2 regions of the Enterobacter asburiae genome follow, and region 1 is predicted to be linked to the other one. Evidence: predicted binding sites of a transcription regulator. Region 1 holds the regulator's gene; the other holds the start of a gene.
The links. Region 1 encodes Fur, which represses iron uptake genes when iron is present. Its sites were predicted from a motif close to ATAATAATGAGAACNACTATCAA; they were not measured.
Positions count from the first base shown of each region.

Region 2: a site for Fur is predicted at 3,177-3,199, ahead of ACJ69_RS01340 (TonB-dependent siderophore receptor). Genes of this name have one in related genera too.

Region 1 covers NZ_CP011863.1:401,445-407,030, reverse strand. Annotated here, with positions in the region: gene pgm (phosphoglucomutase (alpha-D-glucose-1,6-bisphosphate-dependent)) at 1-646, opposite strand, end outside; gene seqA (replication initiation negative regulator SeqA) at 671-1,219, opposite strand; gene ybfF (esterase) at 1,403-2,176, shown strand; gene ybfE (LexA regulated protein) at 2,305-2,592, shown strand; gene fldA (flavodoxin FldA) at 2,748-3,278, shown strand; gene fur (ferric iron uptake transcriptional regulator) at 3,570-4,016, shown strand; gene chiQ (ChiQ/YbfN family lipoprotein) at 4,107-4,433, opposite strand; gene chiP (chitoporin ChiP) at 4,481-5,586, opposite strand, start outside.
Region 2 covers NZ_CP011863.1:279,818-285,403, forward strand. Annotated here, with positions in the region: gene betT (choline BCCT transporter BetT) at 1-20, shown strand, start outside; gene entD (enterobactin synthase subunit EntD) at 135-782, opposite strand; gene ACJ69_RS01340 (TonB-dependent siderophore receptor) at 868-3,108, opposite strand; gene fes (enterochelin esterase) at 3,255-4,451, shown strand; gene ACJ69_RS01350 (MbtH family protein) at 4,462-4,674, shown strand; partial or broken gene entF (enterobactin non-ribosomal peptide synthetase EntF) at 4,671-5,586, shown strand, end outside.

The sequences.
Region 1 (5,586 bases):
CCAGCCCTTCCACGAACGGCTGAACCAGATCCTGCTCTTTCACGTGATCGGACGCCATGGCAGCATCCAGAGAAATGCGCTTCACGCCTTTCAGACCATCAGCCAGCAGCGCGTTCGCACGATCTTCCACTACTTTGGTGACGTTGGTGTCGGCCGGGCCACCGTTAGGCGGGTTGTATTTGATACCACCGTCTTCCGGCGGGTTGTGGGATGGCGTGATAACGATACCGTCAGCCAGCGCGCCACCTTTTTTGTTGTGCACCAGGATGGCGTTAGAGACCGCAGGCGTTGGGGTGAAGCCGTTGTTCTCCTGAACAATCACGTCGACGCCGTTTGCCGCCAGCACTTCCACCACAGAGATGAACGCCGGTTCAGACAGGGCATGGGTATCTTTCCCCACGTAGCACGGACCGGTAACGCCGTTTTTAGCGCGCTCTTCCGCGATGGCCTGAGCAATAGCCAGAATGTGCGGTTCGTTAAAGCTGTGGCGCGCCGCGCTGCCGCGGTGACCGGATGTACCAAACTTCACTGCGTGTTCTGCGTTGCCCACGACCGGTTTCAGCACATAATACTGCGCGGTCAGCTGAGCGACGTTAATCAAATCGCTTTGTTGTGCAGGTTGGCCTGCACGGCTGTGATTTGCCATTACCGGGTCCTTCTGATGCAAGGGTTAAATTGTACCGCAAACCTTTTCAATCAATTCCGCCGGGAACTGCATGGACTGCATGATGTGTTCAATCATGCTGCACTTGCGGCCCGTATTGGTATTGGTGATCACCCAGTACGGGGTGCCAGGAACATGTTTGGGTTTGGTTTGATTGCCATTTTGCAGCAGCGTCTGCTCGTCTCCCGCGAAATAGACGCGAGTACGGCCGTGAAGCGACTCGGTCGCTTCAGCAAACGCTTTGTTATCCAGTGAGTAAAGTGTAGACAGCACCAGCATAAAGCGGTTTACCGCCTTTTTCTGCTCCGCGTATTCATCGGAGAGCAGCAGCTCGCGCATCGCGCGCACTTTATCTTTTGCCGGCGTCACGGCAGGTTTTGCTTGTGCAACAACGCTCGGCTGAGACACGACATCTTTGGTGGCTGGGGTAGCAGGCTGTGAAGCGGCGGAAATTTTAAGCATGCGCCGTAAAATGTCGGACGCGCTCTCCCCGATATGCCGCGTCTGGCTGGCAATATACTGATAGAGTTCGTCATCAACTTCGATTGTTTTCATCTTAATCCAGTGCGATATCTTATCTGAATACAAGTCATTGGGATTATAAGGTCAAATCCCAACAGCGGATAGCGTCAAACCAGGTTGGCAGCAAAAGTCAGATTAAACTGGAACCTTGCAGCCGGGCGGCAGAATGGTCAACATGATACCCTAACCTGACATACGTAAAAAAAGAACTTTGCCATGAAATTGAATACCCGAGCGCAAACTGCACAATCGCCGAACAATAATTCTCCCATCGTACTGGTTCACGGGCTTTTTGGCAGCCTGGATAACCTGGGCGTGCTGGCGCGCGATCTGGTTACCGACCACGATATTTTGCAGGTCGATATGCGCAATCACGGTCTTTCCGGGCGTTCCGACGAGATGACCTACGCGGCGATGGCGCAGGATCTGCTGGATACGCTGGATGCCCACGATCTGCAAAAGGTGACCCTCATCGGGCATTCAATGGGTGGAAAAGCGGTGATGGCCCTGACGGCACTGGCCCCGGAGCGTATTAGCGGCCTGGTGGTGATTGACGTCGCGCCCGTGGATTACGACGTCCGTCGTCACGACGAGATTTTTGCCGCCATTAATGCGGTCACAGAAGCGGGTGTCGCGACGCGCCAACAGGCGGCTGCCGTCATGCGTGAGCATCTTAATGAAGAAGGCGTCGTCCAGTTCCTGCTGAAGTCGTTTGTTGACGGGCAATGGCGTTTTAACGTGCCGGTGCTCTGGGAGCAGTACAACAACATCGTCGGCTGGGAAACCGTCCCGGCCTGGCCACACCCTACCCTCTTTATTCGCGGCGGCAACTCGCCTTACGTTACCGACGCGTACCGCGACACGCTGCTGACCCAATTCCCGCAGGCTCGCGCCCACGTGATTGCCGGTGCCGGGCACTGGGTGCATGCGGAAAAACCGGACGCTGTGCTGCGCGCCATTCGCCGCTATCTCGCTGATACTGCAAATTGATTAAAAAGAAAGCGACTGGAAGGCTGCGGGCTTCCAGTCGTTGGCGTGCCGTTTTTGGTGATGTATGATGGCGCGCTTATCGCCCGGGCATTAGCAGGGCGGCGTGTTTCCCCCGAAGTCTCAGAATCATGGCCAAAGAACAAACGGACCGTACGACACTAGATCTGTTCGCGAATGAGCGTCGCCCGGGACGACCCAAGACGAATCCGCTTTCGCGTGATGAACAGCTGCGTATCAATAAACGCAACCAGCTTAAACGCGATAAAAATCGTGGGCTTAAGCGTGTCGAACTGAAGCTTAACGCCGACGCCGTCGATGCGCTGAACGAGCTGGCTGACGCGCGAAATATCAGCCGCAGCGAGCTCATTGAAGAGATGTTGATCGCCCAGCTTGAGACGTTACGCAGCCAGGCATAAGTCTGAAAATCCCCTTTATCGCCCTTTTCATGTAGCACAGAGTGCAGTCCTGCGCGATAGCTGTTTCCGCAGGGTTGCCAGTTCTGCTATTATTGCCCTTATCCGTGGCCGAATTGCGCCACCATACTATTAAGTTTCAAGAGGTTATTTTACTCATGGCAATCATCGGCATTTTCTTTGGCAGTGATACCGGCAATACCGAAAATATCGCAAAAAACATTCAAAAACAGCTCGGTAAAGACGTTGCTGATGTGCATGACATCGCCAAGAGCAGCAAAGAAGATCTGGAAGGCTATGACATTCTGCTGCTGGGTATCCCAACCTGGTACTACGGTGAAGCCCAGTGCGACTGGGATGATTTCTTCCCGACGCTGGAAGAAGTGGACTTCAACGGTAAGCTGGTCGCCCTGTTTGGCTGTGGCGATCAGGAAGACTACGCTGAATACTTCTGTGACGCGCTGGGCACCATCCGCGATATCATTGAGCCGAATGGCGCGGTTATCGTAGGCCACTGGCCGACCGCCGGTTACCACTTTGAAGCGTCTAAAGGCCTGGCCGATGACAATCATTTCGTGGGTCTGGCCATCGACGAAGACCGTCAGCCAGAGCTGACTGCAGAGCGCGTAGAGAAATGGGTTAAGCAGATCCGTGAGGAACTGCACCTGGACGATATTCTGAACGCCTGATTTTTATCACGGCGCAGCGGCGGCTGCGCCCGTGCTCCAGGTCAAACCGATTAAATTAATCGCTACAATCTTTTAACTTTTTCGCCCAGACCTGTACAATGTCTCCCTGATAAAATGTGGTTTTCCATTGAGCAAGTTTGTTGGTGATACCCCATTTTTATAAGCATATTTTGCCTGAGACTTGCAGTTTTCATTTAGCCATGGCAGTTCTATAATGAGACGCATTATCCCGGGTGCATTTTCTGTCACTTCCTACAGAAGTGAATCGTTTAGCAACAGGACAGATTCCGCATGACTGACAACAATACCGCATTAAAGAAGGCTGGCCTGAAAGTAACGCTTCCTCGGTTAAAAATCCTTGAAGTGCTTCAGGGTCCAGACAATCACCATGTCAGTGCGGAAGACCTTTATAAACGTCTTATTGACATGGGTGAAGAGATTGGGCTGGCTACCGTCTATCGCGTGCTGAACCAGTTTGATGACGCGGGCATTGTTACCCGTCATAATTTCGAAGGCGGTAAATCTGTTTTCGAACTGACCCAGCAGCAGCACCACGATCACCTGATCTGCCTCGATTGCGGCAAGGTCATTGAATTCAGCGATGATTCCATTGAATCACGCCAGCGTGAAATCGCGGCGCGTCATGGCATCCGCCTGACCAACCACAGCCTGTACCTTTACGGTCACTGCGCTGAAGGCGACTGCCGCGAAGACGACCACGCGCACGACGCGAAATAATCAGTATTCATACTCTGAGCCAGCCGCAAGGTTGGCTTTTTTTTGCCTAAAAAAGCCCGGTAAGCGCAGCGCTTACCGGGCGTAAAGCACTTATTTATTGTTATTGCGTATCTCGTTCCAGATCTTATCGCAACGCTTCGCCACTTCCTGATCGTTACCGGTTTTACGCGCCTGGATACAGGCCTGGTAATCCATGACGCGGACGTTCTCCTGGGTCGCGAACTGCTCGTGCGCTTTCTCTTTCTTCAGCACGTTCAGCACGCTCTGACAGGCTTCAATCTTCTCCGGCGATCCTTCCGCAGTGTTAATGCAGGCGCTATACGCCTCCTTCAGACGGGTGTCCTCTTTCGGCGCCTGCGTCTGAGCGCACGCCACCAGCCCTGATGCCAGCAGCGCGACGATTACGATTTTTTTCATCATGTGCAGTCTCCATACCGGCGGGACTCAGCCCGCCGGTGCGTTCATCAGAAGATGGTGAATGGGGCGATAACCATGAATTTCACGTCACGTTCATCCTGGAAGATGTTGCCGTAACCGCCCGCATAGCTCGGGATATCAGAGTGGTTGTCATACTGGGTGAAGTGCAGTTTGAACATCGTGCCTTTCGCGCGGCCATCCTGCAGGGTATAGATAGCATCGAGGCTGTAGGAAGACTCTTTCAGGCGATAGTTGGGATCGTAGTATGCATCCGGCGTGGCCATATCGGCAGGTTTTGCGTCCCAGGCGTAAGCGTAAGAAGCGCCCACTGCCCAGCCAGGCAGGTTCCAGTTTTTCAGATCATACATTGCGCCGAAGAAGACCGCTTTCTCGCCGTCGGCGTTGAAGTCAGAACGGTTATCCCACCAGATATCAAGACGACCGTTGGAGGAGGCGTAGGTCGGGGTCATACGCTGCAGGAAGTAGCCCTGCTGCCCTTCCGCCTTCACCCATGTGCCTTCCAGACGCAAATCAACCTGACCAACCTTGTAGCCGAAGGTTAACGCCTGCAGCCACGCGGTGCCGTCATAAATGTCGTTGACGCCACCGTTGCTGACCTTGTCGCGCGTACCGTAGAACTGGTAGCTGGTGCTCAGCGGGCTACCCACGACATCGAATTTATAGCTGGCCTTGGCAAAATACTGATCGATATAGCCCTGTGCCTGACCGAATGCCGCTTCAAGCACCAGATCGTTTTTGAAGTCGTACTTCGCGCCCAGCGAGTGCAGGTAATCGACTTTGGTTTTTTTATCGTTCTGGTAGAACTTGTCCATTTCGATGTGCCACGGCGCTTTGTACTCGTTGGTCCACATATAGGAGAAGCTCAACGCGCCCGCATCACCGTAGTCAAAGTTCGCCCCGGCTTCTGCACCCTGATAGGTACCCGGCATAAAGCTCCAGTGCGGTGCTAACAGAGTCTGGCCAGTTGGCTGAATATAACCGCCGCGCGCCCAAACCGGACCGTATTTAAATTTTGCAGCGGCTTTGTAAAGGCTGATACCGCTCTTATCCCCGGACCAGTCTTCTTTATAGGCTTTATTGCTGGAGGAGAAGGCAATTTCGTTCGGGTGCGCGCTGTCGCCGTTTTCCGCCA
Region 2 (5,586 bases), 120 kb from region 1:
TGATGTTCCCGGATGTTTGAGATTTGAGCTGAATAACCTATAAAGGCATCGCCGTCGCCCTCAAGCCGGGTGGCGGCGATGCCTTACCCGGCCTACAAAACCGGTTTACCGCAGGCCTGATAAGCGCAGCGCCATCAGGCATTTAGCAGTGTCCACACGTTCCCGTTATCATGTTGCCAGACGAGGGTGAAGCGTTTACCCTCAGGATATTGTCCAGCCGGGCGCGAAAGCGCCAGCGTGATTGTTTTTTCCGTTACCTCTGTGACTCTCGCACACTCAAAACTCATGTAAATCTTCACCTGCGGGAAGAGGGCTTTAAACAAACTCTCTTTTGCGCTAAAAGCGAGCGTCAATGCCAGCGCAAAAGGGTAGCCCGAGTGCGTCAGGCACATCGCTTCCTGCGCATCAACGATGCCGTCCTGGATTTCGCGGGCTTCGTGGTCTGGAAGAATGGCTTCGCAATCAATACCTACGAGCGCATCTTGATGACGGACGACAACCGCCATCGCCTGCGTGCCGCTGTGGGTAATGCTGCCCGAAACCCCTTCCGCCCAGAGCGGTTCGCCGCTGGGGCCGATGCCTGGAACGATGCGATCGGGTAAGGCATGCGCGGTGGCGATGCGTCCGGCAAGATGCTCGGCCTTACGTTTGCGCCCGGCGTTTGAAAGCTCAGCGTGGTGAGGGAGCCAGAGGAGATCGGCGTCGGTGAAGGTGGTGGGATCGAAGGTGACGTGGTGGACGATGTGGCCGGCAAGAGAAAATGTGCTGTGGATGGTGTGCATGGTTTTCCTCTATCAGCAAATAGTGCGGCCTGATGCCCTCACCCCGGCCCTCTCCCACAGGGAGAGGGGGGAGTTACTGCCTGTATCAGAAACGCGTATTCACGCTCATGTACCAGGTGCGACCCGGTTCATTATACGTATACGCACCCGCACCGTACATATACGCACCTGTGGTTGCATTTCCGGTCGTCTGGGCATTACCCGCGCGCCACTGGCGCTTGTCGAAGACGTTGTCCACGCCGCCGGTCAGGCTGACGTTTTTGGTCATGTCCCACGTCGCGCTCAGGCCAACGATGCTGTACGGGCTGACTTCGTCTTTCTCAGACCCGGTCACAGGCTGACCTTTGTAGTTGTACTTCTTCGGCTGCTGCTTGCCGTACCAGGTAAAGGTCGACTGGAGCGACACGTCCTGATGAACCTGCCAGCTCAGGGTTGAGTTCAGCGTGTACTCCGGAATGATCGACAGACGGTCGCCGGTCTCCTTGTTCTTGCTCTGCAGCATGTAGGTGATGTTGTTGGTCCAGTTGATCGTGTCGCTGACCGGCACGTTCAGGGAGCCTTCCAGCCCTTCGACCACCGCCTTCGGCACGTTTTCCCACTGGTAAATATCGGTAGTGACTTTACCGGTGGACGTCTGGCCAATCGGCGCGTAGCCCGCTTCGATCTTGTTGCGATAGTCGTTGCGGAACCAGGTCACGCCCGCCAGCCAGCCGTCGCGTTTCCACTCCAGACCAATCTCTTTGTTGATGCTGGTTTCCGCTTTCAGGTCGTCGTTGCCCATCATGTAGCAGCCCACGCCGTCGGAGCTGGCGTAGCAGCCCTGGCCTTTGCTGTAGAGCAGGTAGTTCGGGTTGGTCTGGTACAGGCTCGGCGCTTTGTAGGCGCGCGCGATCCCCATCTTCAGCGTAAAGTCATCGCCCAGACCCTGCGACAGGTTGAGCGACGGGCTCCAGTTGTTGCCGACGATGGTGTGATGGTCGAAGCGCAGCGCCGGGGTAAGCATGGTGCTGTCGGTCAGCTCCATGTTGTTTTCCGCGAACAGGGAGAAAATCTCCGCCGAGGTGTACGGGCTTCGATCGTCGCTCATGCCCGGAATGGTGCCGCCCTGCTGGGTTTGCGTAAAGGAGGTCGAGTCCTTCATGCGCTGCTGGTTCCACTCGGTTCCCAGGGTCAGGTTCTGGTTGACGAGGAAATCAATCGGCAGGTTGATTTCACTGTGCAGCATTACGTCGGCCAGGTCGGTGTCGGTGAATTTATTGCTATTGAACAGGCCTTCCAGCCCGCCCGCCAGCCCTTCGCCCAGGCGGGAGTTGCGGGTGTGTTCGTACTGCGCCCAGCTGCTGGTGGTGATGCCGTTATCCCAGCCGCCGTTCCAGGTCACCGCGAAATTCTGACGATAAATACGGTTAGTTTCTTTACCGTAGTTTTTCTTCACCAGCGCGTTGTCGTTATTGGTGTTCTGCGTGTCGCCCGCGTAGAGGTTGTTCTGGCGGCTGTAGCCCGCTTCGAACTCCAGGGACTGCATGGGCGCGAAGTCCCAGCGCACCACGCCGTTGATGTCTTTGTTTTCCACGCCCTCGCGGCCAGCCGGCAGGGTGTTGGCGTAGGCACCGGTACGATCGGACTGGTGACCCTGGTTGATGTCCCACGCGTCGGCCTGGGTTTTATCGAGGTTACCGAACATGCGGAAGCTGAAGTCGCCGCCCAGTGGGCCGCTCAGGCTGAAGTTGGTGCGTTTGGTGGAACCTTCATCTTTATGTTCAGGCGCGTTCAGGTAGGTGTTCCAGGAGCCGTGCCACTGGTCGTCGAATTTTTTGGTGATGATGTTCACCACGCCGCCTGCCGCACCGTTGCCGTAGCGCGCGGCGGCCGGACCGCGGATCACTTCGATGCGCTCGATCATCTCCGGCGGCACCCAGCCGGTATCGCCGCGGGTGTCGCGCTCGCCGCGCCAGCCCAGACGAATAGAGTTGCGGCTGGTGACCGGCTTGCCGTCGATCAGGATCAGGGTGTTTTCCGGCCCCATGCCGCGAATGTCAATCTGACGGTTGTTCCCGCGCTGGCCGCTGGTGGAGTTTCCGGTCAGGTTAACGCCCGGCATGGTGCGGATGATTTCCGCCACGTCGCGCGCGGGCGGATTTTTGCGGATCTCGTCGGCGGTGATGGTCGATACGCCCGGCGCCTGTAAATTCTGCTCGGCGGCGGTGATCACCATCGTATCTTCGTGCTGCGCAGAGTCGGTTTTGTCGTCTGCCACAGCGGGCAGCGCGACACCATAAATCCCTAAATTGACCAGCAAGGCCAGAGAGTGAATCTTCTTATTCATTGTACGTCCCGCTTTTATGGTTATTTAATGAGCGCGCTTCCCACAGCGCGGGCATTACGCTATTGCAAATGCAAATAGTTATCAATAATATTATCAATAAAATTTGTCCTGAAACAAAAAAGTCTGTTAAACATGGGGTTATAAGGGTGACGACGTTAACAACCGGAAGTGAAGCGTGGTGGCAGTCGAAAAACGGACCTGAATGGGAACGTCTGAAGGAGAACTGTCGCGTCACCTTCTGGTGGCGTGATCCGGCAGGCACGCAGAAAACCTCATCGGTCAAACGCGTCTGGCTCTACGTTACCGGCGTGACCGATCACCATCAAAATGCCCGCCCGCAGTCCCTCGAACGCATCCCGGATACCGATGTCTGGCAGTGGCAGGGCGAGTTCAGCCCCGAGTGGCGCGGGAGCTACTGTTTTATCCCTTCTGTAAATGAAAACGATTTTGCCGATACCGTGTTTGAAGGCGAGCTGCCGGACCGTCTGGCGCTGCGCGAAGGCTGGCGCAAGCTGCTGCCGCACGCGGTTTCCGACCCGCTGAATCCGCAGAGCTGGCGCGGCGGGCGTGGTCATGCCGTCTCGGCGCTTGAGATGCCGGACGCGCCCGTTCAGCCCGGCTGGGATCGTCCCGATACGCCGTATCAGCCGCCGGTCTGCATTGAGTGGAACAGCGAGCGTCTGAACAACCGTCGGCGCGTGTGGATTTTTACCTCCGGGGATGACGGCCCCGAGCGCCCGCTGGCGGTGCTGCTCGACGGGCAGTTCTGGGCCGAAAGCATGCCCGTCTGGCCTGCGCTGGCGTCGCTCACCACCGAGTGCAAACTGCCCTCTGCGGTCTATGTATTGATCGATGCGATCGACATGGAACATCGCAGCCGCGAATTGCCCTGTAATCCCGATTTCTGGCTGGCGGTACAGGAAGAACTTCTCCCTCTTGTAAAACATCTCGCGCCCTTCAGCGACCGCGCCGATCGTACCGTGGTGGCGGGCCAGAGCTTTGGCGGCCTCTCTTCGCTTTATGCTGGCCTCAACTGGCCGCAGCGGTTTGGCTGCGTGCTGAGCCAGTCCGGCTCGTACTGGTGGCCGCACCGCGGTGGGCAGCAGGAAGGGCGCCTCATCGAACAGCTCAGAGCCGGTGAGCTGGCCGCGAGCGGGCTGCGTATCGTCCTTGAGGCCGGGCGCAACGAGCCGCTGATTTTCAATGCCAATCAGGCGATTTATGCCGAACTACACGCGCAGCAGGTTACCTGGCGTCAGGTTGACGGCGGACACGATGCGCTTTGCTGGCGCGGTGGGCTGACGCAGGGGCTGATGACCCTCTGGCAGCCGTTCATTCAATAACGGAGTCTGTATGGAATTCAGCAATCCTTTCGATAATCCGCAGGGACAGTTCGCCATTTTGCAAAACGACCAGGGGCAGTACAGCCTGTGGCCGCAGCAGTGCGAACTGCCGGCGGGGTGGCGCGTAGTGTGCGAAGCGCAGTCTCAGGAGGCGTGCCAGCAGTGGCTGGCCGGGCACTGGCGCACGCTTGAACCGTCCCATTTTGCGGAGGGGAGCGCATGAACCGTCTTCCTCTCGTCGCCGCCCAGCCGGGTATCTGGATGGCGGAACAGCTTTCTTCCCTGCCAAACGCCTGGAGCGTGGCGCACTACACCGAACTGAAAGGCGATATCGACGCGCCGCTGCTGGCAAAAGCCATCGCTGAGGGCATGACGCAGGCCGATACCCTGCGGATGCGTTTTGCCGAGGAGAACGGCGAGGTGTGGCAGTGGGTGGATGACACCTACGTTCTGCCGGAACCGTCCATCGTTCGCGTTACCTCTCACGACGCCGCCGTGGCGCTGATGGAGGCCGATCTCAACCAAAACCTGCGCGTCGACAGCGGTCAGCCGCTGGCGTTTCACCAGCTGATTCAGGTGGGAGAAAGCCACTGGTACTGGTATCAGCGCTATCACCATCTGGTGGTGGATGGCTTCAGCTTCCCGGCTATAACCCGCCAGATCGCCGCGATTTACGCCGCGTGGAAAAAGGGTGAACCGACGCCCGCATTCCCGTTTACGCCGTTTGCCGAGGTGGTGGACGAGTATCAGCGTTATCGCGACAGCGAGGCGTACGCACGCGACGGTGCGTTCTGGGCGGAGCAGCGCAGGCAGCTTCCTTCTCCGGTCTCGCTCTCTTCCGCGCCGCTGCCGGGACGCGCCGCTACTACCGATATCCTTCGCCTGAAAATTGCCGCCGACGGCCGTGCCTTCAGCCAGCTTGCACAGGCGGCAGGGCAGGCGCAGCGCACCGATCTGGCGCTTGCGCTGGTGGCGCTGTGGCTGGGCCGCCTCACCGGACGGCTGGACTACGCCGCCGGGTTTATCTTTATGCGCCGCATGGGCTCCGCCGCGCTGACCGCGACCGGGCCGGTGCTCAACGTCCTGCCGCTGGGGGTGAATATCAACCCGCAGGAGAGCCTGCCGGAGCTGGCGC